Regions from separate parts of the Halomonas sp. 3D7M genome, predicted to be linked through region 3. Evidence: predicted binding sites of a transcription regulator. Region 3 holds the regulator's gene; each other region holds the start of a gene.
The links. Region 3 encodes sigma-54, which starts transcription at its own class of promoters, with help from an activator protein. Its sites were predicted from a motif close to TGGCACNNNNNTTGCTNT; they were not measured.
Positions count from the first base shown of each region.

Region 1: a site for sigma-54 is predicted at 1,957-1,974, ahead of glnA (glutamate--ammonia ligase). Genes of this name have one in related genera too.
Region 2: a site for sigma-54 is predicted at 7,173-7,190, ahead of INT22_RS11145 (urease accessory protein UreD). Genes of this name have one in related genera too.

Region 1 is NZ_JABUZF010000010.1:233-7,230, forward strand. Features, by position in the region: gene INT22_RS00090 (mechanosensitive ion channel family protein) at 1-263, shown strand, start outside; gene INT22_RS00095 (hypothetical protein) at 345-647, opposite strand; gene INT22_RS00100 (hypothetical protein) at 1,013-1,636, opposite strand; gene glnA (glutamate--ammonia ligase) at 2,108-3,514, shown strand; gene glnL (nitrogen regulation protein NR(II)) at 3,874-4,932, shown strand; gene glnG (nitrogen regulation protein NR(I)) at 4,929-6,359, shown strand; gene INT22_RS00120 (ChaN family lipoprotein) at 6,424-6,998, opposite strand, start outside.
Region 2 is NZ_JABUZF010000200.1:5,662-14,739, forward strand. Features, by position in the region: partial or broken gene INT22_RS11110 (TonB-dependent siderophore receptor) at 1-814, shown strand, start outside; gene ltrA (group II intron reverse transcriptase/maturase) at 866-2,116, opposite strand; gene INT22_RS11120 (hypothetical protein) at 2,912-3,313, opposite strand; gene INT22_RS11125 (Panacea domain-containing protein) at 3,310-3,867, opposite strand; gene INT22_RS11130 (DUF3325 family protein) at 4,065-4,340, opposite strand; gene INT22_RS11135 (PepSY-associated TM helix domain-containing protein) at 4,337-5,851, opposite strand; gene INT22_RS11140 (DUF3649 domain-containing protein) at 5,871-6,152, opposite strand; gene INT22_RS11145 (urease accessory protein UreD) at 6,250-7,134, opposite strand; gene INT22_RS11150 (winged helix-turn-helix domain-containing protein) at 7,453-7,839, shown strand; gene modA (molybdate ABC transporter substrate-binding protein) at 7,932-8,720, shown strand; gene modB (molybdate ABC transporter permease subunit) at 8,717-9,078, shown strand, end outside.
Region 3 is NZ_JABUZF010000259.1:18,088-32,092, reverse strand. Features, by position in the region: gene mreD (rod shape-determining protein MreD) at 1-217, shown strand, start outside; gene INT22_RS16830 (Maf family protein) at 239-850, shown strand; gene rng (ribonuclease G) at 910-2,373, shown strand; gene INT22_RS16820 (YhdP family phospholipid transporter) at 2,412-6,284, shown strand; gene tldD (metalloprotease TldD) at 6,284-7,738, shown strand; gene yjgA (ribosome biogenesis factor YjgA) at 7,847-8,368, opposite strand; gene pmbA (metalloprotease PmbA) at 8,465-9,805, shown strand; gene INT22_RS16800 (HPr family phosphocarrier protein) at 9,847-10,116, opposite strand; gene rapZ (RNase adapter RapZ) at 10,162-11,076, opposite strand; gene INT22_RS16790 (PTS sugar transporter subunit IIA) at 11,142-11,612, opposite strand; gene hpf (ribosome hibernation-promoting factor, HPF/YfiA family) at 11,617-11,925, opposite strand; gene INT22_RS16780 (RNA polymerase factor sigma-54) at 12,024-13,439, opposite strand; partial or broken gene lptB (LPS export ABC transporter ATP-binding protein) at 13,545-14,005, opposite strand, start outside.

The DNA of each region.
Region 1 (6,998 bases), on a different contig from region 3:
ATGACGATGATGCTGATCTGGCCATGGCGATCATCAGCGGCTTGGCCGAGGCTGACAGCCGTATCCATGGTGATCCCGCACCTTGGGTAAAAGTCACTAACCTGGGAGCCAGTAGTGTGGACCTTACCGTGCGGCTTTGGGTCGATGCGGCGGATTATTGGGATGTGAAATTTGATATGACGAAAGCTGTCAAAGAAGCCTTTGATAAGCAAGGTGTTTCAATACCTTACCCGCATTCGGTAGAAATTCAGAAAGCGGGGTAAATGTTTCCGTTGATACGGTTTGTTAAGGCGCGCCCTTTAAAGGGCGCGCTTTGCTTTCGTAGTTTGTGATGGCGGTTACTCTTAATCGTCCTCGTCCCAGTGTTCCATCGCGCGTTTGTCATCGGGAAGTCGGACGATGTCGCCTACGTTAAGCTTGTGGTGGGATTCGTGGTGGTGCCCGTGTCGGTCAAGAATGGCGGCAACGCTGCCGATGCTGACGGCATCTTCATCACGATAGGCTTCTACTTTTACCCGCACAATGCGGCCTAGATAACGGGCGGAGAGCATGGCGCCTGGGTAGGGCGGCGTGTGGTCGGGGTCATTCTTAAAAAACTCTACAACGCTTGCGCTGCCAGGTTCGTCCCATTCGATATGCTGATGCATTGTCAGTGTCCTTTTGTTGAGCGGTATCAGATAGCGTGATGTTTAAGTGTAGTGTGCGTTGGTGTGATAGAGCCAATCACTGCTGAAGCATGGGGATGTCGTGGATCCGCTGCACTCACATTCGCTGGTTGGATAGCTTTGTCTTCAAAAGAACAAGTCTTCAAAAGAACTTGTCTTCAACAGCCGTGGGGGTAATACCTTTCTGTGTGCTGTTTTCACGTTGGTTAGTGCATTAACCGATTCTTGCCGATGGTATTGGCTTATTCGTGTTGAATAGTATGGTTAACACTATGACGGCGGGGGCAGTGCTATTGGGCAAGCATTTGAGCGTTTAACCAACAGGAGATCCTAAGCCATAAGAGACGTTAAGTATCCGTATGCGAGTTGGGAGGTGGCCGGTAGGGTTTGTTACTCCTTGATGGCGAGTCTCGGGTAAGCCCTGATGTTTCCAGGCTGAAGGTTTGTAAACGGGTAGGGCAGGCATAAAGGCGCTGTAGTAAATCAGCAAGCGCTGCTTCATCTAGCTCTGGGTCTAAGCCCCCCAACCGTTCTAGCCACGTGCGCCTGATGGCGATGTAGGGAGGAACAGCGACGCCTGCGCCTAAAAAGCACTGGAGTAAGCGTTCGGATAAGCGGGGTGGTTCGCTGCCAATCAAAAGAGCATCCAGCGTGTACGTGTCTAGCTGGGGATAAAGTAAACACCATAGTTTGGCTGTTAGCGCCCGTTGCTGCATTGCAATCAGCAACCAATCAGCTTGGCTGAGATATGCGGCTTGATTGATCCTTGCGCCCAGTGGCTGGGAAGGGGTAACAAGAAAGTGCGCGCGGTAGCGTTGCTCAATGTCCGGCACGCGCGGATCGGCGGTGGCGCTGGTCACGATAATGGGAAGTGTGTGGTCTGCAAAGCCTGTTTGGCGAATAGCGCGCAGGTGACGTGGTAAAAGGGCACCTGTGACTGACGCATCAACAATAAAGCAGACCGTGCCCATGTGAGTGGCTTCCTGTGTTGTGAAACCTGTTTGTTATTAAATCTATCTGTTTGTAATCAATTGTAGGTGTGAGTTTCTTTTGGTATCAAGCTAAAGTTCACAGTGATGAGGAAAATAATAGATGCTTGATATGCACCATGTTGGTGCTTGCGGGTCTCTGGTTGGTCTTTATTGGTGCGTTTTTCTGAGCTAGGTGGCTTTTTAGGGCTAAGTTCGTTCTTTCGCAGAGCATTATGCTACATGAAGAAGCGCAGTATTTTATTTTTTATCTTTTATAAAACAAATGCTTGTTGTTTTTTTATGCCATATTGGTGCAGAGTTGGCATGTTCCGTGCTTGGTATTAGGCAGCGGCTAGCGGGTCGTAGGCAGATGCCTCTCGGCGTGCTACAACGATAGCCGGTTTGTTTAATAACTCTTTTATCGGTAGCTTACTGTCACAAGCTTAAGCCACGTTCATACCGGAGGACACTATGTCAGCCAAGACTCTCGCGCTAATCGAAGAACATGATGTTAAATGGGTAGATCTGCGTTTCACCGACACGCGCGGTAAAGAGCAGCACGTCACCGTACCGGCACGGGACGTGGACGAAGAGTTTTTTGAAAATGGTCAGATGTTCGATGGTTCCTCTATCGAGGGCTGGAAAGGCATCAACGAATCCGACATGATTCTTCGTCCTGAAGATGGCACTGGTTTCCTCGACCCCTTCACCGAAGACGCTACCCTGATCCTGCGTTGCGATATCATCGAGCCTGCCACTATGCAGGGCTATGACCGTGACCCGCGTTCTATTGCCAAGCGCGCAGAAGCTTACCTGCAGTCCACCGGCCTGGGCGACACCGCCTTCTTTGGCCCTGAGCCTGAGTTCTTCATTTTCGACGAAGTCCATTGGAAATCTGACATTCAGGGTTCCATGTACAAAATCACCTCTGATGAAGGTGCTTGGGCGACCAGTAATCAGGTAGAAGGTGGCAACTTGGGGCACCGCCCGCGCGTTAAAGGCGGCTACTTCCCGGTTCCCCCGGTTGATAGTTTCCATGACATGCGTGGTGCAATGTGTAACACCCTGGAAGCGATTGGCCAGACCGTTGAGGTTCACCACCACGAGGTTGCTAACGCGGGTCAGAACGAAATCGGCGTTAAATTCAACACGCTGGTGAAGAAAGCTGACGAAGTTCAGGAAATGAAATACGTGATCCACAACGTGGCTCACGCTTACGGCAAAACTGCTACGTTCATGCCGAAGCCGCTGGTAGGCGACAACGGGTCTGGTATGCACGTACACCAGTCGTTCTGGAAAGATGGCCAGAACCAGTTCGCGGGTGACGAGTACGCTGGGCTTTCCGAAATGGCGCTTTACTACATTGGCGGTGTGATCAAACACGCTCGTGCTCTGAACGCCTTCACGAACGCGTCTACTAACTCGTACAAGCGTTTGGTGCCAGGCTTTGAAGCGCCGGTTATGTTGGCTTATAGCGCTCGTAACCGTTCTGCCTCTATCCGTATTCCGTATACCGCCAGCCCGAAAGGTAAGCGTGTTGAAACACGTTTCCCTGACCCGACTGCTAACCCCTACCTGGCGTTCGCGGCGCTGCTGATGGCGGGTATCGACGGTATTAAGAATAAGATTCATCCTGGCGATGCCATGGATAAGAACTTGTACGACCTGCCGCCAGAAGAAGGTAAGTCAGTACCGACCGTTGCCAACAGCCTGGACCAAGCGTTGGAAGCACTCGATGCAGACCGCGCGTTCTTGACCGAAGGTGGCGTGTTTACTGATGATATGATCGATGCATACATCGACCTCAAGATGGAAGAAGTGGAGCGCATTCGCATGACCACTCACCCGATTGAGTTCGATATGTACTACAGCTGTTAAGAGCGATTGCTAAGCACAGCAGCTAGTATCACTCCCTCGGGTGTGACTGGCCTAAAACCCCGCTTCGGCGGGGTTTTTTTATACCACTGAATAGTGAGACGAAGAGGTCTGTTTGCAAGGGGAGAACGCTGTCTGCGGCGCCGCACTGATGCGGTGAGTATTTTTATTGATGATGAGTCATGCGCACTATAATGGTGCAATAAGTGACAGGCTGACCGCTCGGACTGCGCTATAACGGCTCGCTACATCCCCGCCCCCTGCTCATTAGCCGTGCAAGTGGCCAATTGGCGCGCTTTTTGCAGTTTCTCTTTCATACGCTCGATAACGCTATTTTTTACAGCGACGCTTCAGGATACGCCATGTACCAGCGCTTACTTGAACACCTCACCACTGCAGTCTTACTGCTAGACGGTGAACTCCGTGTTCGTTGGATGAACCCGGCAGCGGAAGCGTTGCTAGCGGTGAGTTTTAGCCGTGTGCAGGGCATTAGTTTAGACACTCTGTTAGGGGGCGATGAGAGTATTGATGATGTCCTCGCTAAAGCGCGGGATGCCTTTCATCCCTATACCCAACGCGAAGCACGCATTACGCCGCTGAACAGCGAGCCATTAACGGTGGACTACACCGTGACCCCGCTTTCAGCCGATGAACTATTACTCGAAGTAGAGCCCCGTGATCGGCTAATGCAGATTTCCCGGGAAGAAGCGCTGACCACCCGGCAAGAGACCATCAAAGTGTTGGCGCGGGGCTTGGCTCATGAAGTTAAAAATCCCTTAGGCGGGATTCGTGGTGCTGCCCAATTATTGGAGCGCGATCTGGATGATCCTGCACTGCGTGAATTCACCCATATTATTGTGGAAGAGGTGGATCGGCTGCGAGATTTGGTCGACTCCATGTTGGGCCCCAATCGCATCGTCAAACATGAGCCGGTCAATATCCATAAGGTGTTAGAGCGGGTGCGAGCGCTGCTGATTGCCGAGCATCCGCATATTGAGATCCGTCGTGATTATGACCCGAGTTTGCCGGATCTTTCTGGCGATGAATCTCAAATGATTCAAGCGGTGTTGAATGTGGCACGTAACGCGGTACAGGCCATGAGTGATGCAGCAACGCCTTCGCCGGAACTTATGCTGCGCACCCGCGCACGCCGCCAATTTACGCTGGGGGCTGAACGCCATCGTTTAGTCAGTGAAGTGGGGGTTATTGATAATGGCCCTGGCATACCTGAAACGTTACGTGAAACGCTTTTCTATCCCATGGTTTCTGGGCGCGCTGAAGGTAGCGGCCTAGGGCTATCAATTGCTCAATCGATTTTGCACCAACATCAAGGATTGATCGAATGCGACTCACGCCCAGGGCATACCGAATTTCGTTTACTGATTCCATTGGTTGTTAATTTCACCGGAGAAGCGTCATGACTGAGGCGACACAAACCGATGTAGCACGAGTGGTTATTGTCGATGATGACCGCGCCATCCGTTGGGTATTAGAGCGGGCCTTAGCGCAGCCAGACCTGGATATAGAGTGTATTGAACGCGCCGATACCGCGCTGGAGCGACTGTTAGAAAATCCACCGGATGTGCTGGTGACTGACATTCGTATGCCCGGCATTGATGGGCTGGATTTAATGTCCCGGGTGCGTGATGCACACCCTGACCTGCCGGTGATTGTGATGACCGCGCATTCGGATCTCGACAGTGCCGTGGCGTCTTACCAAGGGGGCGCCTTTGAATACCTGCCGAAACCCTTTGATGTGGACGAAGCGCTGGCGCTGGTGCGCCGTGCGGTCGCTCATGCAAGAGAGCGCCAGCGCCCGGTCAGCGTACCGGAAGGGTTGAGTGCTGAGATTATTGGTGAAGCGCCCGCTATGCAGGAAGTGTTTCGCGCCATCGGGCGGCTTTCCCACTCCCACATCACGGTGTTAATTAACGGTGAGTCTGGCACCGGTAAAGAGCGTGTTGCTCAGGCGCTCCATCAACATAGCCCGCGAGCAGGCAAGCCGTTTATAGCGCTGAATATGGCGGCAATTCCCCGGGACTTGATTGAGTCCGAACTATTCGGCCATGAGAAGGGCGCGTTTACAGGGGCAGCGCAACAGCGCCAAGGTCGCTTTGAACAGGCTAACGGCGGAACGCTGTTTCTTGATGAAATTGGTGACATGCCCGCTGAAACGCAAACGCGCTTGCTGCGTGTGTTAGCGGATGGTGAATTCTATCGCGTGGGTGGCCATACGCCTGTAAAAGTTGATGTACGTATTATTGCCGCGACCCATCAGAATCTAGAATCGTTAGTTGACGATGGGCGGTTTCGCGAGGACTTGTTCCACCGCTTAAACGTGATTCGCGTTCATCTGCCGCGCCTTTCCGAACGTCGGGAAGATATTCCGCGTTTAACGCGTCATTTCTTAGCGGAAGCTGCCAAAGAGCTGACCACCGATATCAAGGTGTTAACGCCCGAAGCAGAAGCGCATCTTACCCGTTTGCCGTGGCCGGGTAATGTTCGTCAATTAGAAAATATTTGCCGTTGGCTAACGGTCATGGCTTCCGGCCGCGAAATTCTCATTGAGGACTTGCCCCCAGAACTGCTCTCGGTCAGCGCTTCTGAAGGTAGTGTTTATGGCGATTGGCGTTCCGCGTTCAGGGATTGGGCTGACCACGCCCTGGCAGAAGGCCATACCCATCTGCTGGAAGAAGCCGTGCCGGATTTTGAACGTATTCTGATTGAAACGGCGCTGAAACATACCGGTGGGCGCAAAGGGGAAGCTGCCGAATTGCTCGGCTGGGGGCGCAATACTCTTACTCGTAAATTGAAAACGCTGCTGCCTGCGCTGGCAGATGATGCCTAACCGCCCCTTCTTTTAACAAATAACCTGTTAGCGACCAATCTATTCGCAACCCATCTGTCAGCGGTTACTCCGCCGCTGGCAGTACAAAAACAGCATCTGCTAATGCAGAGTCGGGTGACTCGCAGGTTTCTGTTGACCAGGGCAGTAAGCTGAAGGTGTGATCTACCCCCAGCCCATCAAGTTGGTGGGGCACACCATCTTGGTAAATTACATGGCCTAAACCCATTAAGCCAACGGCCAATTTACCCTCCAAGGCGGCGTTAGTCAGCCCTTCGGCCATCGCGACATCCCAGCTAAGCTGGGCCTGTAAAAAGCGTCTTAGCATAGCGGGGTCGTCGTCACCCATTGCATGCTGGTCAAATACCTCTTTTAAGCGCATTTCATAGCCAGCGCTTGGCGGTAACGGTGCAGGTATATGGTGTCGCTGGTCGGCAGGCACGCTGCTGAAGCCGTCACGAGCTAAGCGCTGACGCAGCTCGGGCGTAATGTTGAGGGCGATCAGAGGAATCTGTTGAACACGCGCGAAATGGAGAATGGGTAAGTAAAGATCAGCATCAAACCCCCAGTTCTCCTCCCAGCCGGACTGTTCCAGCAGCGCTTCTTCGGATAACAAGCCCGCAACCCAATCATCGAGTGCGG
Region 2 (9,078 bases), on a different contig from region 3:
CCTGAGCGACTGGGAATTAGATCAGACTTACTATGGGTCTGAGCGGCAATACCGATACAGCAATGAAATAACGCCTTATGCAGGCATTATCTACGATATTAATGACTATACCTCTGTTTACGCGAGTTATACCGAGATTTTTCAGTCTCAGAATGCCCGCCGTGAGAATGGCTCTCTGCTGGACCCTATTCAGGGTCGCAGCTATGAACTGGGGGCTAAGGCAACCCTTCTGAACGGCCACTTGGATAGCAGTATTGCACTGTTTAGAACAGAGCAAAACGGTGTGGCCGAAGCCATTCCTGGCGTTGATGTGATCGGCCAGCCGGGTACGTCCGCCCATCGCAGTGTTGATGGTAATCAGGTCAATGGCGTTGAAGTCGAATTGATTGGTGAAGTGGCCTCTGGCTGGAATGTGAGCGCCAGCTACGCGCTAGCCAATGCAGAAAATTCCGACGGCGAGCGGACCAATACGACCCATCCGCGCCAACAGGTCAAACTGTTTACCACTTACCAACTACCGGGTGCATGGAGTGGCTTAACACTGGGCGGCGGGGCTCGTTGGCAAAGCGATATTTGGCGGAACACATCTAGCCCCAATGGACAGGTTAAGGTTGGGCAAGACGCTTACGCCGTTGCTGACCTGATGGCACGCTACCGTTTCAACGATCAATTAAGCGCGCAGTTGAACATCAACAACGTGTTTGACCAGGACTACTACGAGCAAATTGGTTTCTACAGCCAGTACTGGCTTGGCGAACCGCGTAGTGCCGCTATGTCAATCAACTGGGATTGGATCGGGTCGGAGGGGAGCTAGTCCCCGTCCGCCCACACCACCTGGCATACGGATCCGTACCACGGCGGTTGGTCAAGTGTTGGCAAACCGCTCCATATAAAAGCGCACACCACGGAAGCCTCGCTTGTGCCACCAGCGGTTATTCATCGCGAACCGCGTATGATGGAGTTGGGCCAGAAACCACCAGCGTTTGTGCTGACAGTATCCTTTCGCCTCATCCACAGGGAGCCCGAGTTCGATCATTTTCCTCACTCGGGTTCTCGGTTTAAACCACTGTTTCATCAGGCACATGCGTAGTCGGCTTCGTATCCAGCTGTCGATATCAGCAAATAAGCGGCGTGTCTCTGCCAACCGAAAGTAGCTTGTCCAGCCTCGAATATATCGATCGAGACGGGCAAGCTTCACCTCAATGGCTTCGCGATCATGCCCGCGGGTCAGTTGCCTGATCCGTTTCTTGAAGCGTTTGATCGTCTCATTACTGCAGCGGATGCGCGGATTAGCCTTTCCAACAAAGCTGTACCCGAGAAAATTGCTGCGTGAGACAGAGACGACGCGGCTCTTCTCCCGATTTACCGGGAGTTTGAGTCGTGTTTCGAGAAAGGCGGTCACGTTGTCCTTGACTCGGTGGCCCGCTCGACGGCTTTGGACGTAGATCTGGCAGTCATCGGCATATCGGCAGAACCGGTGGCCTCTGGCATCCAGTTTCTTGTCCAGATCGTCAAGTAGGATATTACTAAGCAACGGACTCAAGGGCGATCCTTGCGGTGTGCCTTTCTCTCGCTGACTAACGAAACCCCCCATCATCATTCCGGCCTGAAGGTAGCGACGGATCACACCAAGCAAACGCTTGTCGTGAATACGTTTTGCTAGCCTGGCCATCAAAAGATCGTGGTTGACCTGGTCAAAGAATTTCTCCAAATCAATATCGACCACTATCGTGTAACCCTGTTTGGCGTAGTCATGAGCCTGCTCAATTGCTTGCCAGGCATTACGGCCTGGTCTGAAGCCAAAGCTTGAGTCAGAGAAATCCTTCTCGTAGTGAGGGCTGAGCACTTGATGGATGGCTTGCTGGATTAAGCGGTCTAACACGTTAGGGATGCCCAGCATACGGTGCTTGCCATTGCCCTTCGGAATGTAGACCGTTCTCACCGAACCTGGCTGATAAGCGCCTGATTGAAGGGTTTCCTTGACCCCCGGCCACGCCTCCTTCAAATAGGATTCGGTGTCCTCAATGGTGCGTGCATCGGGGCCAGCGGCCCCTTTATTGCGCTGCACCCGGTTCCATGCCGCCGCCATATTGGCACTTTCAAGCACATCGTCCATGGAGACCGGGTAGCAGGGTTCGCAAGGGTTCCGGCCCGTAACCGGTCTGCCGCTGCTACTAAACTGCGGTCGGTTGTCATCGCGTTGGTCAGAGATCACGGAGAAACCCTTTCACTTGCCTTTGGCCCTTCGGTGGAATGTGGCCACCTACTATGGCCGCTGCTGACTTCCCTCACAGCCTTGCCGCCCCTCCCGCTGTGCGGTTGGCTTGGCTCTAGCGGTTGCAAGGGACCTCCCGGGGTAAGACGCACATCTTTCTCGCCAGGTAGCCGCCTCATATACGTACTGCGCTGCCGTGTTGGGATGAGCTTCGTGTTGTTCAGCACACTTACTCCACGCAGCCCGCCTCGTATGAGATTCGTGTTCCTCGGCTCAGCGATTTGCCGCAGGCTTCCTTCAGATTCCACCTTGCGATGGACACCCTTGCCATATTGGCTAACAGCTACTCCCAACGTCACTGCTCGGGACTTTCACCCTATAGATGTGCGCCATGCCCGGCGCACTGACCTCCTCACCGCCCAATTGAGCGAGGTTTCCAACTTTTCAAGCAGCAAACGGTGCGCGGCTTGATTGATACAAGTCTCTATTGAAAGAACCCGACTGACCTTTGGTCCGTCATAATGGCGTACTTTGCTAGTGAATATTGATCGCGGCCTTGTTGTCGCGGTCATTCAGCTACATAAGCAGGACACGTCCATTCGCTTACTGTCAATAGCAGAGAGTCTACCACCAGGCTGTTTTTTTGTAGCTAAATAATAAACTTGGAACGTCGAAGTAAGCGATGACATCTAACTTCTACTTCATGTAATTGCGGATAAACCGTTTGATTTTTGGTGCTACTTTTGGGGAGTGATCGAAACCTTCTAACACCCTTTGATAATTAATTTCATCTACAGGATCTCGAGCTGAAAATTCACCAGTTGAAACGAACTGGCTGATGTCATCAGCACTTTTCACCACCGCGTCACCATAGACGACATAGCTTTGATGTCGGATGAAAGGGTGTTCACCGGCCTCAATGAGGCATGTTCTGTCGTATCGACGACCTGGCCTTACAGATGAAATATTTACTAGAAGAACCCCGTAGTAGTCGCGCTCTGGATAATAAACGGGATCGTTCATGATGATGTGAAGATGGTTTACAGGCCCAGAGAGGATTAGCAGGGTTCCCTTGCGAAAAGGACAATACTCTGTCACGCCAAACGTCCCATCACCTGTCTGAGTTCACGGCGCTGAAAAATTTCGGCAGAGAGTTCGTCTGCTTCTTCCGGTGTTCTACCAATTGCCTGAAACATATCTTGAGGCCGGATAGGACGCATTGAGCCATGTGGATCATGCCATTCGGGGCAGTGCAGATGAGTGTATTCAACCAACTCCCAGCGAGTCATGGCTCCAAATCGTTGCCAAACCTCGTCAAGGATTTCAACATCCGCATCTGATAACTCATCAAAGCTATCTCGATCACTATCACGACAAGCTAGAGAAACTTCATAAGGAACAGGCCCGCCAGCGATCCAACTGTTCCATTCTCCACTACGACTAGCACCTTGCATTAGCTCCAAAACAGTCGATAACACTGGGCCCTTATCCATTGAGACCCAAGCATCATCTGTCATCGGCTCGTCAAATCGTTCCATAGAGGTACGATCTGCAAGGTACAAGAGCTTCATCAGTTTCAGATATGACATCTGGCCACCACGCTGCCCTAGCAGGTAAGCCGCCATCTGAGCCACTTTTTCTTCGTTAAACATACTTGCAACCTCCTGGGCCATGCTGTATGACCACCCCTAATTAATGGGGGATGCGCAGCTTAAATGCAAGTACCAACCCTTGCAAGTACATAGTTATCTAATCGATTTAACGGGCTATATTCAGCTCTTAGACAACAACCATTACTAAATAACAGATTGAAATCTTGGTCGTGGGGTAACGCCAGCGGCGGGGGTAATTACGGCTGCTGGCGGAAGCGCTCAAACATCGCCAGACCAAGAAATACCACTCCCGCCGAGATGCTTAGACAGCCCAGCCATAGCGTTATTGCCAGCCCTGTGCTCCAGGTTTCCATTGCCAACCAAAGCGGCCAACCGAGTATCGCACTGCCCGCCCAGAACCAAGGTTTTTGTTGAGCAGGCTTAAGACCACAACGGCGTCGATGGCGACTATCCGATAGCGCAATTAATGCAAAGCCCAGCGTACCGAGTGCCAGAATCGTGATAAGCATCATGACGCCACCTGAATGGGCTGCACACGGGTGCTCGCTTTTTTAGCAGCTCGTTTCATCTGCCAGACGATGGTCAGCGCGCCGACCAAACACATCAGGTCAACGCTAACACGCTGCCAATTACCTGCGGCAAGCTCACCTAGAACACGATAGGAAGGCACCAAGAGATTCAGCATTGGTAGGCACAGTAACAAGATAACGATCAGAGCTAACTGCTCCCGCCACGCCTGCGAGGCCGAGCGTCTTAAAACAGCGTGTAGCAACGCGAGCAGCCAGGCGGCAAAGAAGCAATGGATTTCCCATGGGGCACGCCCACTAAGCGCCACCGGTAAAAGTCGGTTGCTGGCTAAAAAGGCCAATACGGCAATCGGCATGCCGGCCAACGTGGCTATATTAAGCCGCTCGACACACCACATCCCCACCACGCCGCCCTTCTTATGCTTACGCTTTGACGTCCACAGCAGTAGCCCAGTTGCCACCATGCCACACCCAGCAGCCCCTAATGCAAAATAGATCCAGCGCATGCCCCAGTCGGCAAAACGGCCGGCATGTAACCCCACCATAATGCCGTGTGCTTGTTCATCAATGCGTTGCGGCTGAGTCTCTGCTAACAAGGCGCCCGAACTGGCCTCATAGATACGTTGTGGGCGGTGCGCAGATAACGCCTCGTGGGTACTTTGCCAAACCACGGCACGCGCACCTGCATCGCCAGGGTGGCTTACCCTCAGGGACTGCACCGGCTTCTGCCAATGCGCTTCAGCATCACCGACCAGTTCGCTAAGGGCATATAACGCTGCAGGCTGCCCCGTGGCTGAGTCAGAGAGGGGAAAGGCATGCAGTTCACTGGTCGCTTGGCGACGCGCGTCAGCATCGGGAAACGCGCGCTCTACTCCCCAAGGCATATAGAGCGACATGAGCGTTATCAAGCCGGTGTAGGTAATCATTAGCTGAAAAGGCAGCGTTAACACAGAAAATGCATTGTGCGCATCTAGCCAGCTACGCGCGCCCTTCTGGGGCCGAAAAGCAAAAAAGTCGCGCAGGATTTTTTTATGGGTTATCACGCCGCTGATGATTGCCACGAACATCATCATGGTGGCGATACCAATGAGCCAGCGGCCATAGACGGCGGGGAGGTGATGCAATTGAAAATGGAATCGGTAGAAAAAATCCCCCCCACGCGTTTCTCGCGGGGTAACCAACGTCAGAGTGGTTGGGTCAAGTACCGACTGCTCTCTCCCATCCTGCCCAAACCAGACGGCTGTCGAGACCGACTCGCGCTCATTAGGAAAAGTGATCTGCCAATTTCTCGCTGAGGAGGCATGTTCAGTAAGATAGTGCTGCCAGTAATCCGCCAGGCGCCGATTGTCCCACTCAGCGTTCGCGGCGACACTCGGAAGTTCGGGCTGCATCCACAACGAGATACTCTCTTTGAAGTAACTCAGAGTGCCCGTCAGAAAAACGGCAAATAGCAGCCAAGCAGCCAACAAGCCGCACCATGTGTGCAGCTGGGCCATATTACGCCTCACGCTGCGCTTAGTGGACGCCATAGTTAGCCACCACTAGAAGGCCGCCAATGGCTAGACCGATAGCTCCCCAAAGACGTATCAAACTCGGCGTGATAAACGACCAGATCGCCACGCCCGCCCAAATAATAAAGCTTCCCATCATGCCGATACGCAGAGACATCATGGTATCAAACGGTAAGCCAAGCGCTGCCACCGAAAACAGTGCAGCAACGATATAGCCGCCAAGCGTCGCGGCCAGGATGCGTAAGATCAGCAGCCAATAGGAAGAGGATAAGACGTTGAGCAGCATGGTGCATCTCGGTGCAGGTCACAGACCACCATTTTAATGCAAAAGGTTTTCATTTGCATTAGTACAAATAACTTATTTAGCACCTGCTGCACAACGTTTAGGTTAACCAAATGCGCGGTGTGTGGGCGACACGCGCGATCCAGTGCGGGCGCAGAACATGCCACGCCTGCTCACACAGCGTCCAGGCTTCATTGCGTGAGTTTCCGAGATAACGTAATAACAGCACGCCCTGGCGAACGGTAACCGCCCAACGCGGGTTGTCCGGCAGCGCTTCGCGTAGCTCATCAATCGCCACACCGGCATCTTCTAAGCCCACCGCCCATAGCGTGGCTTGCACCGTGGCGCCCCCCTGCCCCCAGCGCCCGTTAAAACGCGGATGTGCAGGATCCAACGGTTGGCGTTCAAGCCACAGCGGCTTGCCATCTAGGGTTAAACGAAAGTGCTGCTCAATGCGACCTGTTACATAGGGAAGTTCACTGGCGGGGCGGCCCAGCGCCATGATTTCCCAGCCCAAGCAACGGGCACTGCCATGCAACGCAATATGCGTTCGCTGAGCGCCTTTGGAGCCATCAAAGGCGATCGTTTCTTGAGGAAGCCACTCAAGGATGCCGCCATCTTCCACGTTAAGCTCAGTCTGTTGGTTCCAGGCAACGCCCTGACTGTCAGCTTTATAAAGCTTGTTAGCCGCAGGCGTGGTGAGCAGCGCATGAGCATCACCCTCGATGTGGGCGCGAATCGTCAGGGCATCGCCACTGACTAAACCACCGGGTGGATGCAGCACGTACACATGGCAAGCTTCCGTGCTGCCTTCTGGGTAAAACGGCCGCTGTACTCGTAGCGGCCCTTGGTGACGAGCCTGCACCAATCGGGTTGTGCCCTCACGGTTAGCAAAACGCAGCGCCAGCGATGCCGCCCAGTGGCGCTCGCCATCAAAGCGATGGCCTGAGCTAGCGGCAGGTGTCGCAAGTTCACACAGAGTCATGGCGCTATCGCTTCCAGTTGGTCAATATTTCAACTTGAAATGCAAGGAGTGCGCCAAAATGGTGAAAAACCACGTTTCTTTGTCGACACAATAACTTAAGCTTTGAGATTGTTAGCTACCAACGGCTTTAAGCACCAAAAGAGAACACAAAAACGGATAAGCGCACCAAATCTGAGCAACCTTCAACGCCGTTAGAAGAAGGCCCAAGCCTCGTTAAGCTAAGCTGCGCACTCTTCTTTGCTAACCACTAAATGGTAAGCGTTGGGGGCTATATCGTTGCTAAACTGATACGCACATAGTCATCAGCAGAGTTCAACAATGACACGCACCCATCACCCTTCCCCTACCTTCCAGCTGCGCTTAGCGTTAAACCACGATGTGGTGATTGGCCCTGGCAAGGCTGACCTGTTGGAAATGATTGATCAAACCGGCTCAATTTCCGCGGCGGGCCGCGCGCTGAACATGAGTTATAAAAAAGCCTGGCAACTGCTCGAAACTATGAACGGCTACTTTTTATCACCGCTGGTGGTAACAAGTTCCGGTGGAAATGCACGGGGTGGAGCACACCTAACAGAGATTGGCAAACAAGTACTTACCCACTATCGAGCACTGGAAAAGCAGTTTGTGATGGCAACGCCTGACGATGCCAAAGCACTGCTAGCGCTTCTGTCACCTTCTGATGGTGCCGAGCGCGACAATGATTGATCGCCATCCAGCCACGCGTTATTTGTCATTGAACACGCGCTGAGTATTCGCTAATCTCCGCTATATCCATGTGGAAATAGCGGAATAAAACGATGCTTAACTTCGGTGTGAACAATCGCCTGCTTGCCAGCGTTATTCTATTTAGCCTTCCGACAGCATCAGCGCTCGCGAGCGACAATGTGCACGTTGCAGCCGCTGCGTCGCTGACCGATGCACTAAACGATGCCATTGCGGTTTATGAAACGCATAATGACGTTGATGTGACCGCGATTTATGCTTCGTCGTCTACCCTTGCTCGACAAATCGCCAGCGGCAGTCCCGCGCAGCTATTTCTTTCCGCAAATGTGACGTGGATGGATTGGCTTGAAGATCAGCATATCAATGTGCAGCAACGTAGAGATTTACTGCAAAATCGATTGGCGCTTGTTAGTGCCAGCGATAGCGTGCCAATGCAGTTCACCCCAGGGGAAGGCATCGCTATTGAAACGCTATTAGGCGAGCGCGACCGACTGTCCGTGGGAGACCCAGACCATGTACCGGCCGGTATCTATACCCAGCAAGCACTGGAGACACTGGGCGAATGGGAAGCTCTAGCGCCGCGCCTAGCCCGTGGCAATGATGTGCGCGCTGCATTAGCGCTGGTAGAGCGTGAAGAAACACCCATCGGTGTGGTGTATCAAACGGATGCTTTTGCCAGCAAGGCCGTCAGGGTACTTGGGTTATTCCCAGCCGCCAGCCACGACCCCATTACGTACCCCATCGCCCTGATTGATGCAGAGCAAAACGCTGCTGCCGTGGCGCTACAGGCGTGGTTAACCAGTGAAGAAGCCCTCGCTATCTTTGCCGAGCATGGCTTTGACACAAGCATCAGTGCACCGTGACGCTTTCTCCAGCGGAGTGGGAGGCTATTCGCCTAAGCTTACTGATCGGCTTAGCGGCGGTTGCATGGATATTGCCCCCAGGCATTGCCGTCGCTTGGTGGCTAGCCCGCTATCATTTTCGCGGGAAAGCATTGGTCAATGGTTTGATACACTTGCCACTGGTTCTGCCGCCCGTGGTTGTGGGGTATCTACTGTTAATTGGCTTGGGCAGGCAAGGGGTGTTTGGTCAATGGCTTTACAGCAACTTAGGCGTATCATTGCCATTTACTTGGCAAGGGGCAGCCGTTGCTAGCGGCGTAATGGCGTTTCCATTACTGGTGAGGGCCCTGCGTTTATCCCTTGAGGCCGTTGACCCCAA
Region 3 (14,005 bases):
TTACCCCCGCTTTCGCGCTTACTCTTTAGTACAGCAGTCTGTTCTCGTGCTGGTCTTATTAGGCTTGGTGCAGTTGATTGAGCAGTGGTTACGCACGCTGACGGGGGATTTTTCAATCCATTTGTCTTTTTTGATTCCATCACTGATCAGTGCTGTTCTGTGGCCCTGGTGGTCTACCATGCTTAAAGCGCTCGAACAGCGTTTAGCTAGCGTTTGATAAGCTGCTGGAGTTGCTGTAATGGATAGTTCACGTTCTGCATCGTCGCCTGTGTTATGCCTTGCCTCGGCATCTCCCAGACGTAAGGCGTTGTTAGCATCGATAGGTGTGGCGGTCGAGGTCATGCCAAGTGATGTAGATGAAACGCCGCTCAAGGGTGAATCTGCGCAAGCTTATGTGGAGCGCTTGGCGAGTGCGAAAGCGCAAGCGGCTGTTTCAAGAACAGCCCTTCCTGTGCTGGGTTCAGATACGGCTGTGGTAATTGATGATCAGATATTGGGCAAGCCAATTGATGAGCATGATGCAGCCGTTATGCTTAAGAAGCTGTCTGGGCGTCGTCATAATGTATTAACAGCGGTCGCTGTGGCTGGCCCCAAGGGTGTACTCTCTTGTTGTGTGACAACGGTCGTCAAGATGCGCGTAATCAGTCAGCAGGAAATAGCTGACTATTGGCAAACCGGTGAGCCAGTAGACAAAGCCGGAGGATACGCCATCCAAGGTTTAGCCGCTGTGTTTGTTGAAGAAATTAAGGGTAGCCATTCAGCAGTCGTGGGGCTGCCACTCTATGAAACAACACGCTTGTTGTGCCAGCAAGGGGTGCCAATCTGGTCGGGCTGCTATCAGCAGAGATAACCGCCATTTCGCCGCCTGCCGTGTTGGCAAGGATACTGTGACTCAATAAGGAATTTTGCATGAGCGGTGAAGTCCTCATCAATTTAACGCCAATGGAGACTCGCGTTGCGCTGGTGGAAAATGGTGTCTTACAAGAGGCGCTCATTGAACGCTCACGTAGGCGCGGCATTGTAGGTAATATCTACAAAGGCAAAGTAGTGCGTGTACTGCCTGGTATGCAGGCTGCTTTTGTTGATATTGGCCTTGAGCGCGCGGCGTTTATTCATGCCCATGAGGTAATGCCATCAGGGACGCCTAATGATGAGCAGCAGACTATTGGTCAGTTGCTACATGAAGGTCAGGCGCTTGTCGTTCAGGTGACCAAAGACCCCATTGGCACCAAGGGTGCCAGGCTCACTACCCATCTCTCGATTCCGTCACGTTATCTTGTCTATATGCCTGACTCTCCCCACCATGGCGTGTCTCAGCGCATTGAAGATGAGCGAGAGCGGGAGCGTTTAAAAGCGCTGCTAGATAAGGGAATTGACGAGCAGACCATCGAGGTAGCCGGTGGCTTCATCGTGCGCACTGCGGCAGAAGGGGTTGGTGATGAAGAGCTGGCGGGTGACATGTACTTCCTGCTGCGTATTTGGCGCAAAGTCAGTGAGCGTAAAATAACGGCGGCGTCGCCTAGTGTGATCTACGATGACCTGCCGTTGTTTATGCGTACATTACGGGATGTCATGCGCGATGATATTGAAAAAGTGCGCATCGATTCCCGCGAGAACTTTATCAAACTGGTCGAGTTCGCTGAAGAATTTATGCCAGATGCGGTAGATCGTATCGAGTATTATCCAGGCGAGCGACCCATTTTTGATTTGTATAGCGTTGAAGATGAAATTCAAAAAGCACTAGGTCGCAAGGTTCAGTTGAAGTCTGGTGGCTATCTGGTTATCGATCCGACAGAAGCGATGACCACGATCGATGTTAATACCGGTGGTTATGTCGGTCACCGTAATCTTGAAGAGACGATTTTTAAAACCAACCTGGAAGCGGCGACTGCGATTGCCCGTCAGCTAAGGCTACGCAACCTTGGCGGCATCATCATTATCGACTTTATCGATATGGTGGATGTAGAGCATCAGCGCCAAGTGTTACGCGTGCTTGAGAAAGCGCTTGAGCGTGATCATGCGAAGACGAAGTGCACCGGGGTGACTGAGCTGGGCTTAGTGCAGTTGACCCGTAAACGCACGCGGGAAAGCCTGGAGCAAACCTTGTGCGAAGCTTGCCCAACATGCAGTGGGCGCGGGACGTTGAAAACGCCTGAAACTGTTTGTTACGAGATTTTTCGTGAGATATTGCGCGAAGAGCGTGCCTACAGTGCCGAAACATATATGGTGCTTGCTTCTCAACCGGTGGTTGACAGACTGTTGGACGAAGAGTCTGCGGCGGTTGCCGACCTGGAAACGTTTATTAATAAAACCATTCGATTTCAGGTAGAGCAACACTACTCCCAAGAACAGTACGACATCGTACTAATGTAATGATAGCGTTACGTTTATTCTCTCGATGGTGCCTAGTAATGATCGCCTCGTTACTAGGCGGCCTTGCTGTCTTTCTATTGTTGGCGCGCTTATTAATTAGCCAATCCAGTCTGCTAACACCGAAAATAGAAGCGTTATTAGAGGCCCGTGTGGGGGTGCCCGTTACTATCGAGCACCTATCGCTGTCGTTGGCGCGTAACGATCTTGTGTTGCAATTGGAGGGCGTGCATTCAGCGACGCCTGACGGGCAGCAATTAGTATCCCTTGAAAGTGCACATTTGCGGCTTGATGGTTGGGCGACATTGAGAAGCATTGCACCCGTGTTTAATGATGCGCGCATCACAGGCCTTGAATTTCATCTATATCAGCAGGGAGACGCTGCTTGGGGTTGGCCGGCACCAGCAGAGCTGCCGATTGTTATGTCTCAGGAGCCCACTGTTGATTTAGCGGCATTGGACGCCTGGGCAGGTCTTATTCTTCGCCAGCGATTGTGGGTAGATAATACTCGTCTGGTGCTGCATGGAAGCCAGCAGGCCGTCACCTTGCACGCGCCTACCTTACTGCTCAATGGCGATGAGCGGCGAACGCGCTTGGAAGGTGCCGTCACGATCTTAGAATCTCAAAGTGTGATTTCGCAAGGAGCAGGGTCTCAAGAAGTTGAGGTCCAAGAAGCACAAGCCCAAGAAACGCTGCCGGCCATTGCGATGAACGTGGAGATGCAGCCTGGAGAACAGGGTTTCCGTGATTTTTCAGCGGCGCTCCAATTGGACATGCAGCTGGATCATTTAGTGACACTAGCCGCTGTTTTACGTTCCGATCGCATGCCTTCCCTAGAGCAAATGGGAGGCGAGGTTACGTTGTGGGGTCGCTGGCATGCAGGCCGCTTAGATGAGGTTCGCTTGGCTGTCGATGTTCCACAGTTGACCCTGCGCCACGAGATTCAATACGCCGTACTGCAAAACATTCAGGCCAATGGCCTTTGGCGGCGAGACGGTGAGGGCGGCGAAGCCTGGCTTAGTGGAGATGCTGAAAACGTCGAGTGGGCGCGTCCAGAAGGTGGAAGTGGTGGCCCAGCCTTACCGCGGCATTGGTACTTATCCCACCAGCCTGATCAATGGGAGGTGCGCACCAGCGCATTTGAACTGGCTTCTTTGGCGGCTTGGCGCGACTATATTTTGTTGCCTGAATCGCTTACTCGAGTGTTACAAACACTATCACCCCGTGGCCAGGTCCAAGGTTTGCGTTTAGGTCAGCATGAAGGCCATTGGGGGGTTGATGCGGCGTTAACCAATGTGGCGGTGCTGCCTTGGGAGCAAGCACCAGGAGGTGGCCCGTTAGATGCTTGGGTACAGGCAAGAGACTTTCGCGGCAGAGTAACGTTTAACAGTGCTGGAAGCAGCTCGCTTAATTTTCCTGAATTGTTTGAATCACCCATGCTGTTGAGCCATGCCGAGGGCGTGGTGGAGTGGGTGTATGACGGCCCGAGCACCATGATCAGTGGTAGGGATCTACGCCTAGATTGGGATGGTGCCGAGGTGAGTGGCGGTTTTGGTCTGATTGCGAGTGAACAAGGCGGCCAGTTTGGGCTTGATATTGCGTTTGCAAATGTTGATGCGCTTAATTACCCGCTCTCTCAGTGGCTGCCCGTTAAAGCTCTTGAGCCTGAACTTCGTGAGTGGCTATTAACTGACGTAGGTGGTGTTGTTCCCAATGGCTCGCTCAAGCTTAGCTTTCCCTTTACTGGGGAAGAGGCTGGTTCAGAAAGTCAGTTTGCAGACCAAATTTCCTCCACGTTGGCCCTCTCTGTCACACAGGGGCGATTACCCATCGCGCCTGGGTGGCCCATGCTTGAGGAAATCGAGGGCAGATTGGTTTGGAAGGATCAGGTGTTGGAGGCGGTTATTCAGCATGCTGAAAGCCAAGGCATTGACGTCTCTGATGGGGTGCTAAAGATGGCTGATGAGACGCTTAATTTGTCGGGTAGTGTCAGCAGTGATAGTGATTCACTGCTGGCGTTTCTCCAGGCAATGCCTGAGATTGATCTGCCACTGCTTAACGATGTTCGTGCAGAGGGCCGGGTTGAGGGTGACATCGCTTTATCGTTACCACTGAGCGCGCCGGACTCATTGGCGCTGGAGATTAATGCTCGACCAAATTTCACAACGCTTGCTTTTCAGCCTGTCGACATTCCGCTAGAAGATCTTCAGGGAGAGATGACGTGGCAGCAGCACGGCGAAAAAAACGCTTTGCTCGGGCATGTATCGGGTCTGTGGTCAGGTAATTCCATAGAAGCGGATATCAATGTTCCGGACGACGGTATTGCCTTGGGCGGGAATATTGATGTCGCCACCTTATTTCAACTGGCCAATATTCCCGCTGAGCAAGCTCGCCAGCTGTTTGAGGGGCGTGCTCAGTGGCGTGGGCAGGTCAACCTACAGCCATCACCGTCGATCGTCCTTGAAAGCCGCTTGCTTGGTATTACAAGCAGGTTGCCAGCGCCATTTAGCAAGTCCGCTGAACAGCCATGGCCATGGCGGTTAAGCGCGGACTTCGACAGTGGTCGCTTAACAACACAGTTGGCCGACATCGTTAATGCTCGCGTACAGCTTGATCATGATGAGCTGGCGGGGGTAATAGCTTTGGGCAGTGCTGCCGCACCGAGTGGCTGGCCAACACAGCCAGGTTGGAGCGTTGTCGCCCAGGTTGAAGAGTTGCCTCTTGATGACTGGCAGGAGGCGCTGTCACCGTTGATGCAGGCGTCATCTTCGTCGAATGGCGATAGTGAGGATACGCCAATATCAGTAATGCTTAGTACGCCTTGCGTGCATTTCCGTGATGCGTGTTTTGGTCGCTTAGAAGCGACAGGCAATATTGAAGGAAAGCGCTTGGCTATGCAGTTAAGCGGTGATCTTGTGTCAGGTCGAGTGACTTATCAGCCCGGTAGCGCGCTGCCGCTTGATATCGCTATCTCATCGTTGGAAGTAGATCGGCTATTTGATGTGCCTGCTGCAGCGCATGACAGCAGTGCGCCGACACCAGGCTCTTGGATGGATGCTGTCGAAACTCAGCACGCCACACCAACTGCTATACCCGAATGGCTTAACCAGTTGCCGGATGGCAGGCTCAGACTAGCTGATATTGGCGTTGGGGAAGGGCGTTTCGGACCGTTAACCGCTTATTGGCAAAGCCAGGGGCAACGTTTTACTCTTTCCCCGGTCGGCCTGACACTGGGGCAGCTCTCTGCCCGCGGAGAACTGGTATGGGAAGGCGACGCTAACAATAGTCATACCCGCGCTGATGTTTCGATACAGGGTGGTGATGTAGGCACTGCGTTAGAGCGTCTAGGCCAACCAATCGCCATGCGTAGCCGTTCTACGGATGTCAGCGCAGCGCTGACGTGGCCAGGTGCTCCCTGGCAATTTGAATTAAGTCGGGCGGAAGGCGATATTCGAACCGATGTACGTGATGGGCGCTTTGTGACGCTGGAATCAACACCGGCTCGCTTGGTTGGTCTGCTTAATTTTGACAATATACTGCGCCGCTTGCGTTTCGATTTTTCGGACGTGACGGGACAAGGAACTGCGTTTGATCGGGTGCATGGCACGGCAGATGTCGCCGCGGGCCAATTACTGCTGCGCGGTCCGCTTTCCATTGAAGCGCCATCTACCACGCTAACCCTGACGGGAAGCGTCAATCTTATACAACGTGAACTTGATCAGCGACTAGGCGTCACACTACCTATTAGCCAGAGCTTGCCTATCGCAGCCATAGCCGTAGGTGCTCCGATTGTAGGTGGCGCTCTTTTTGTAGCGGACCAGCTTTTTGGTAGCGCGTTAGATCAAGCAACCACTATTCACTATCGCGTGCGAGGTCCATGGACGTCGCCGCAGATCACTCTAGAAGGCCCTTAATGACCGCACATAAGAGCGATGTAAATACCGCTGTTTCCATTTTGTTGACACCAAGTGGCCTAGATTTGGATGCCCTTGATACTGGGCTGTCTTATGCCCTGGGGGCTGGTATTGATTATGCCGATCTCTACTTCCAGCGTACTTGGCAAGAGGGGTGGGTGCTGGAAGATGGTGAAGTAAAAGAAGCCAGCTATAACATTGATGGCGGCGTTGGTGTGCGCTCCTTGGCAGGTGAAAAGACGGGTTTTGCCTACTCTAATCAAATTACCGCAGATGCGCTAATGGATACTGGCCGTACAGCAGCGGGCATTGTACGAAGTGGTAAGCAGCTATCTGGGCAGCCGGTAGTGGCTGTCAGCGCTGCAGGTCGTTATGCAGGACTTGATCCGTTGGCGGGGCTTACCGCTGACGAAAAAGTGGCAATGTTAAAAGAAGCAGACCGCATCGCGCGTGCAGCTGACCCCTGTATTAGCCAAGTGAGCGCCTCATTGTCAGGCACTTATGAAGTGGTGTTAGTACGTGCCAGTGATGGCACCTTAGCGGCAGATATCCGCCCATTAGTCCGTTTTAATGTAAGTGTTATCGCGGCTAAAAATGGTCGGCGAGAGCGAGGCGGTGCTGGGGGCGGCGGTCGTTACTCCATGTCCAGGCTGCGAGATGAAAACGTAGCGGAACGCTATGCGAAAGAAGCTGTTCGCCAAGCCTTAGTTAACCTAGAGGCAGTCGATGCACCTGCTGGTCAAATGCCGGTTGTTCTCGGCGCTGGCTGGCCAGGTATTTTGCTTCATGAAGCGGTGGGCCACGGGCTTGAAGGCGATTTTAATCGTAAGGGCAGTTCAGCGTTTGCAGGGCAGATGGGGAAACGTGTTGCGGCGAAAGGTGTAACGGTTGTCGACGATGCTACCGTTGCTGACTGCCGTGGTTCGTTAAGCGTGGACGATGAAGGCACGCCAGGGCAATACACGCCGCTGATTGAAGACGGTATTTTAACTGGCTATATGCAAGACAAGCTTAATGCACGGTTAATGAATATGGCGCCAACGGGTAATGCGCGGCGTGAATCTTTTGCCCATTTGCCGATGCCGCGTATGACCAATACTGTCATGCTGGCAGGCCAGGATGAACCCGCCGACATTATCAAAAGCGTTAAGCGCGGTATCTATGCGGTCAGCTTCGGTGGTGGTCAGGTCGACATTACATCAGGTAAGTTCGTATTTTCCGCTAGCGAAGCCTACCTCATTGAAGATGGCAAAATTACTGCGCCTGTTAAAGGAGCTACCTTGATTGGCAACGGTCCTGAGGCAATGGGGCGTGTTTCAATGATTGGCCATGATATGGAAATGGATACAGGAATAGGTGTCTGCGGCAAAGAGGGGCAGGGAGTGCCGGTAGGCGTCGGTCAGCCCACCCTTAAGCTGGATGAGCTGACGGTCGGCGGTACCCAGTCTTCGTGACTTGATTGCCATCACTAGGTCTGTATGAGTTGGTCTTAATGACCTAGTCCTTATGAACCAGTCCTTATGAACCAGTCTTTATGACCCAGTCATTGAGACATACAGGGGTTAGAGTGCCAGCGTATCGCGTAAGTGTTTGAACAGCTTGCGCGAGCTGGTCGGCGGTTTACTTTGCTCACGCTCTTTACGCGCATTGCGTACCAGTTGTCGTATTGCCTGGCGATCAGCGTTAGGGTATTCCGCCATAAATAGATCGACAGCGCTGTCACCTTCTTCGACTAACCGGTCGCGCCATTTTTCTAGCCGGTGAAAGGCATGATCGCGCTGCTCTTTTTCCTGCTCGATAGCGTCGAAGACACCCTGTATGGCAGTAAGGTCCTCTTTGCGGATAAGCTTGCCCACATATTGCATATGGCGACGGCGGCCTTCATGGGAGCGGATGCGCGAGGTTTCTTCTATGGCGCGTAACATGTCGTCAGAGAGCGGAAATTTTGCGCGCTCGGCAGGTTTCATCGCGATAAGCGTTTCGCCAAGCGCCTGAAGGGCATGCATTTCCCGCTTGAGCTGAGATTTACTGGGGCGCTCTTCTTGTTCATCAATATCGAAGGGCTCGGGGCGTTGCTTAGGCATACTAGAACTCACTAATTAGTTTCGTTTGCAGCATTATATCAGGCTGCGACCACAACATTGATCCGCCAATGCGATTCAGGCGAAAAGGAGGCCAAAATGGCACAAGCATTTGATGCAGCGGCCCAGCAGGTACTGTTAACCCAGCGTGCTGAAGAGGCGCTTGCGCTGGCAAAAAAATTAGGCGCAGATGCTGCTGAGGTAGGCGCTAGTGTAGATCAAGGTCTTGGGATAAGCGTGCGTCTTGGTGAAGTTGAAACTGTTGAGCTTTCACGTGATCAAGGGATTGCCATTACGCTATATGTTGGGCAGCGCAAGGGCAGCGCCTCGTCTACCGATGCCAGCAGCGCGTCAATTAAAGCCACGGTAGAGAAAGCCCTGGCAATTGCCCGTTATACGGGGGAGGACCCTGCCGCAGGGTTAGCAGATGCGTCGCTAATGGCAACTGACCTACCTGACCTTAAAGTGCATTATCCCTGGGCGTTGACGACCGATGAAGCAATCGATTTGGCGCTGGCATGTGAGCAAGCGGGGCGTGATGTAGCGGGAATTCATCAGTCGGAAGGCGCTTCGCTATCCAGTGGTGAGGGAGTGCGAGTTTACGCGAACAGCCACGGCTTCCTCGGCACCCAGAAAGGCAGTAGCCATTCACTTTCCTGCATGCTGATTGCACAGGATGAGAAGGGCATGCAGCGCGATTACGATTATACCTCGGCACGTAATCCTGCCATGCTTCGAGATCCTGCGGAGGTTGGCCGCGAAGCGGCATCACGCACGCTACGTCGGTTAGGCGCTCAACGGCCGCCAACAGGCACCTTCCCGGTGCTGTTCGACCCGTCACTTTCCAGTGGCTTGGTAGGTCACTTGATGGGGGCGTTGGCAGGTGGGGCGCTTTATCGCGAATCCTCTTTCTTATGTGATCGTTTAGGTAGCCCGCTATTCCCGAGCTGGTTTGGTTTGGAAGAACGGCCTATGGAGGTGGGGGCGACGGCTAGCTCGCCGTTTGATGCTGAAGGCGTTCAGACTCGCAACAATCGCTTTATTGATCAGGGTAGTGTGGCCAGCTATATGCTGTCTGCTTACAGTGCGCGGCGTTTAGGCATGCAATCGACAGGTAATGCAGGTGGGGCACGCAATTTACGTTTGTTAGCGCCGCTGACGCCCCGAGATGATTTGCTGAAGCAGATGGGGCGTGGCATTTGGGTGACTGAGCTAATGGGGCAGGGGGTTAACGGCGTGACTGGCGACTATTCGCGAGGCGCGGCAGGCTTCTGGGTAGAAAATGGCGAAATACAGCACCCTATCGAAGAATTCACTATTGCCAGTAATTTGAATAGCATGTTTGCTGGCTTGGTCGCCGTCGGTGATGACATCGATACCCGTGGCAGTATTCACACGGGTAGCTGGCTAATTGATGCAATGACCGTCGCTGGTAACTAACAACTGAGCTAACAGCTCAGTTAGCACGTGTTTTGCTGATGTTAGTGGTCTTCGTCAAAACGTGCGTCGAACAGCGCTTCAATCGCCTCTAGTGCTTGTTCGGCGTCGTCGCCTTCCGCATGAACTCTAAGTTCAGTGCCACAAGGGGCGGCCAGCATCAATAACGACATAATGTTGGCCGCATCTGCCATTTGTTGTTGTTTGTAAACGTGAATGTTGGCCGAAAACTGTTGGCCACACTTGACGAGTTTTGTCGCTGCGCGAGCATGAAGGCCGCGCTGATTAGTGAGTGTTAAGGTTCTTTCTGGCACTCTGGTTCCTTTTAGCCGAGTGGGGTCGTGAAGAAAAGGCGTTGCTTATTGCGCGTTTGTTGAAGGCGCGGATGTGGAGGGCTGCTGCTCACTGAGGGTGTACTGCAAGCCTAGCTCACGATGACGGAGTTGAACCTCTCCCGCTTGTTTTACCAGCATTTGCGCCAGTTGTTCCACCATAAAGACAGAGCGGTGCTGCCCACCGGTACAGCCAATCGCAATCGTCATATAACTGCGTTGGCTATTTTGGTAAGCGGGTAGCCACTTTTCCAGCCATGTCTGGATATCATTGCGCATTTCTTCTACGACAGGATATCCCTTCAGAAAGTGGATGATATTGGCATCACGGCCAGTGTATTGGCGCAGTGTAGGATCCCAGTACGGATTTGGTAGGCAGCGCACGTCAAAGACGAGGTCTGCGTCAAGTGGGACGCCCCGTTTATAGCCAAATGACTCTAGTGTCAGGGTTAATCTATCTTCACGCTGTTGGGCAACCTGATCCGTTATCCGGCGGCGCAGGTCATGAACCGACAGACGCGATGTGTCGATCATCAGGTCAGCCAGATCACGGATGTCGAGCAGGGTTTCTTCTTCTTTATTGATGGCCTCTTCAAGCGTCATGTCACTATCACGCGTAAGAGGGTGGCGACGACGCGTGGCTGAGTATCGCTCAAGAAGAATTCGGGCATCGGTGGTTAGATAGATAACCTGGAAGTGAATGCTTTTCTGACGCAAAGATTCAAGCATTTTTGGCAGTTGCTTTAGTGCAGCAGGTAAATTGCGCGCATCGATACTTACCGCTAATTGGGGGCGTGCCCCTTGCTCACGAAGCTCATCCACCAGGGAGCCGAGTAGCATGGCGGGCAAGTTATCGATGGCACAATAGCCAAGATCTTCTAACGCTTGTAAGGCGATAGATTTACCGGACCCTGAACGGCCGCTAATGATCACCAATTGCATAGAGTTTCTCTTGGCATGCCAATAAAAATGGAGGTAAACGTAGGCAGTGTCTAGCGGTGGACTATTTAAGTAACAGGTTGTTCACGAATTTTTGCTGTTATAAGGTCCAATAGCTCACGTTGGCTAGCCGTTCTACGAAGCTGCTGACGTGTGTCAACGCTGTTCATGATAGACGCCACTTGCCCTAATAAGGCTAAGTGCGTGTCGTCCGCCTCTTCGGGTACTAAAAGTACGAAAACAAGGTCGACGGGATCGCCATCAATAGCATCGAAATCTACAGGCTCGGCTAACTTTAAAAAACCAGCGATAGGCGAGCTGCAGTGAGGGCTACGGGCGTGAGGAATGGCAACGCCGTTGCCTATTCCAGTGCTACCCAAACGCTCACGACCAATCAGGCGGCTGAAGACTTCTTGGCTATCTAGGCTTGGCGTGTTTTGCGCAATAAAGGTGCTGAAAAATTCCAGCACCCTTTTTTTGCTGCCCCCGGGGACGTCATACAGCACGCGCTCCGGGGGAAGTATGGTTTCCAACGTCATTGAGTTAACGCACGCCAGCGCCTTGGGCGCGAGCTTGTGCTTTTTCCTTGTGTTTAACGAGTTGACGGTCAATTTTGTCCGCTAGTGCATCAATCGCAGCATACATATCATTGTCTAATGCTTCTGCGTGTAGATCGGCACCTGCAGCATGCAGGGTGCAGGCAGCTTGCTGACGCTCCTTTTCAACAGATAAGGTCACTTGTACGGTGGTGATATTGTCATAATGGCGCTCAACGCGTTCCAGCTTCTCATTTACATAGTCACGCAAGGCGTCAGTCAGATCTACGTGATGACCAGTGATATTTACTTGCATTGACGTGCTCCTTATCCATCGGACTGTTCTTCGATTGTAACCCTTTTTGCGCTATTGCAAAGCCCCTAGACAGACTTTGTCTCGTTAGCACTGTTTTATTAGCGTAAACGGCGGCGCTCGCTTGAAGAGGGAATACCCATTGATTCACGATATTTGGCCACCGTTCGCCTTGCTACATTAATGCCACCCTCTTCCAATAGCGCCACGAGGCGGCTGTCTGAGAGCGGTTTGCCGGGCGGTTCATCTTGCACCAGTTTTTTGATTCGAGCCCGGATGGCGGTGCTGGAGTGACTGTCGCCGCCGTCCTGGCCACTTACTTGGCTGGAAAAGAAGTATTTGAGTTCGAACACACCGCGCGGGGTATGGATATATTTCTGGGTGGTGACCCTGGAAATAGTAGATTCATGCATTTCAACGGCGTCTGCGATATCGGCTAAGATCAGCGGTTTCATGGCTTCTTCACCGTGTTCCAGAAAGCCTATCTGGCGAGCTATGATTTCTCGGCCCACCCGCAGTAGCGTATCATTTCGACTTGAAAGGCTCTTGATGAGCCAGCGCGCTTCCTGGAGATGCTCTTTTAAAAATTGGTTATCTTGGCTCTTGTCAGCCCGTTTGATGAGGCTTGCGTAGTCAGGTTGAATGCGCAAGCGCGGCAGTGCCTCTGGGTTTAGCTCCAGGTGCCATCCTTCGTGGTCATGGCGGACGACTAAATCTGGCGTTACGTAGCTGTCATCTGTGTCGCCAAAGGCGCTCCCGGGGCGAGGGTCCAGGCTGCGGATCAAGCGGATTACGTCATCAAGCTGCTCATCATCTAGACTTAACCGCCGCTTTAGCAAACGCACATCATCTTTACCGAGCGCTTCAAGAAATTGACGCACTAAGCGCTTGGCAGGCATCAGCAGCGGTGTATCTTCGGGTAGTGAGGCGAGCTGCAGCATTAAGCACTCCCGCAGGTCGCGAGCAAATACACCGGTGGGCTCAAACTGTTGAAGGCGCAGCAAGGTTGTTTCAACTTCACGCTGGCTAAGGCCTTCATGCCCTTGGGCTTTAAGTCCTTCGCGAATGTCATTGAGAGGTTGAGTTAGGTAGCCGTTGGCATCCAGTGCATCGATGAGGCTTTCAGCAATGGCATGGTCGCGTGGTGAAAAATCTGTCATGGCGAGTTGCCAAAGTAAGTGGCCATGCAAACTTTGACCAGCGGCTTGACGCTCAAAGTCAGGCCCCTCGCTGCTGGCACCATGGCTACCTAGGTCTTGATAAGTGTCTGACCAGTCACTGTCAGTTGAGAGTTCGTTAGGAATGCTTTCGGACCATTCAACTTCCTGGGGTTCACTAACGGCCTGTTCGCCGAACTCATCTTCCTGCTCAAGCATTGGATTGGCATCAAGTGCTTGCTGAATTTCTTGACGGAGGTCCAGCGTTGATAGCTGTAACAGGGCGATGGCCTGCTGCAGCTGAGGTGTCATGGTCAGCTGTGTACCGATACGCAATTGAAGAGAAGCTTTCATGACCATCTGAGAACCACTCGTTAATCAGAAAGCTCCACCCTAGTGCGAGTTATGGCTTGGTGCAAGTGCAATAACTATGCCACCACTACTATTTTTTTTGCAGGTGGCTGTTTACAGGCGGAAATCAGCCCCCAAATAAACGTCTCTTACCCGCTGGTTGTTGAGAATTTCCTGAGGGGGGCCACTGGCGATGATATGACCGTCACCTACAATGTAGGCAATATCGCAAATATCTAGTGTTTCCCTGACGTTATGATCAGTGATTAGTACGCCGATATGGCGTTTTTTGAGGGCTCGAATGATCGTTTTAATATCACCCACTGAGATCGGGTCAACGCCGGCAAACGGCTCATCAAGCAGAATAAAGGCAGGCTCTGTCGCGAGGGAGCGTGCGATCTCAACACGTCTACGCTCTCCGCCCGAAAGACTCATGCCGAAGTTGTCACGAATGTGCGTGATGTGAAAATCTTCCAGTAGCGACTCAAGGCGCTGCTCCCGGGCGCTACGATCGAGTTCTTTACGAGTTTCCAGGATTGCCATTATGTTGTCGGCGACAGAAAGTTTGCGAAAAA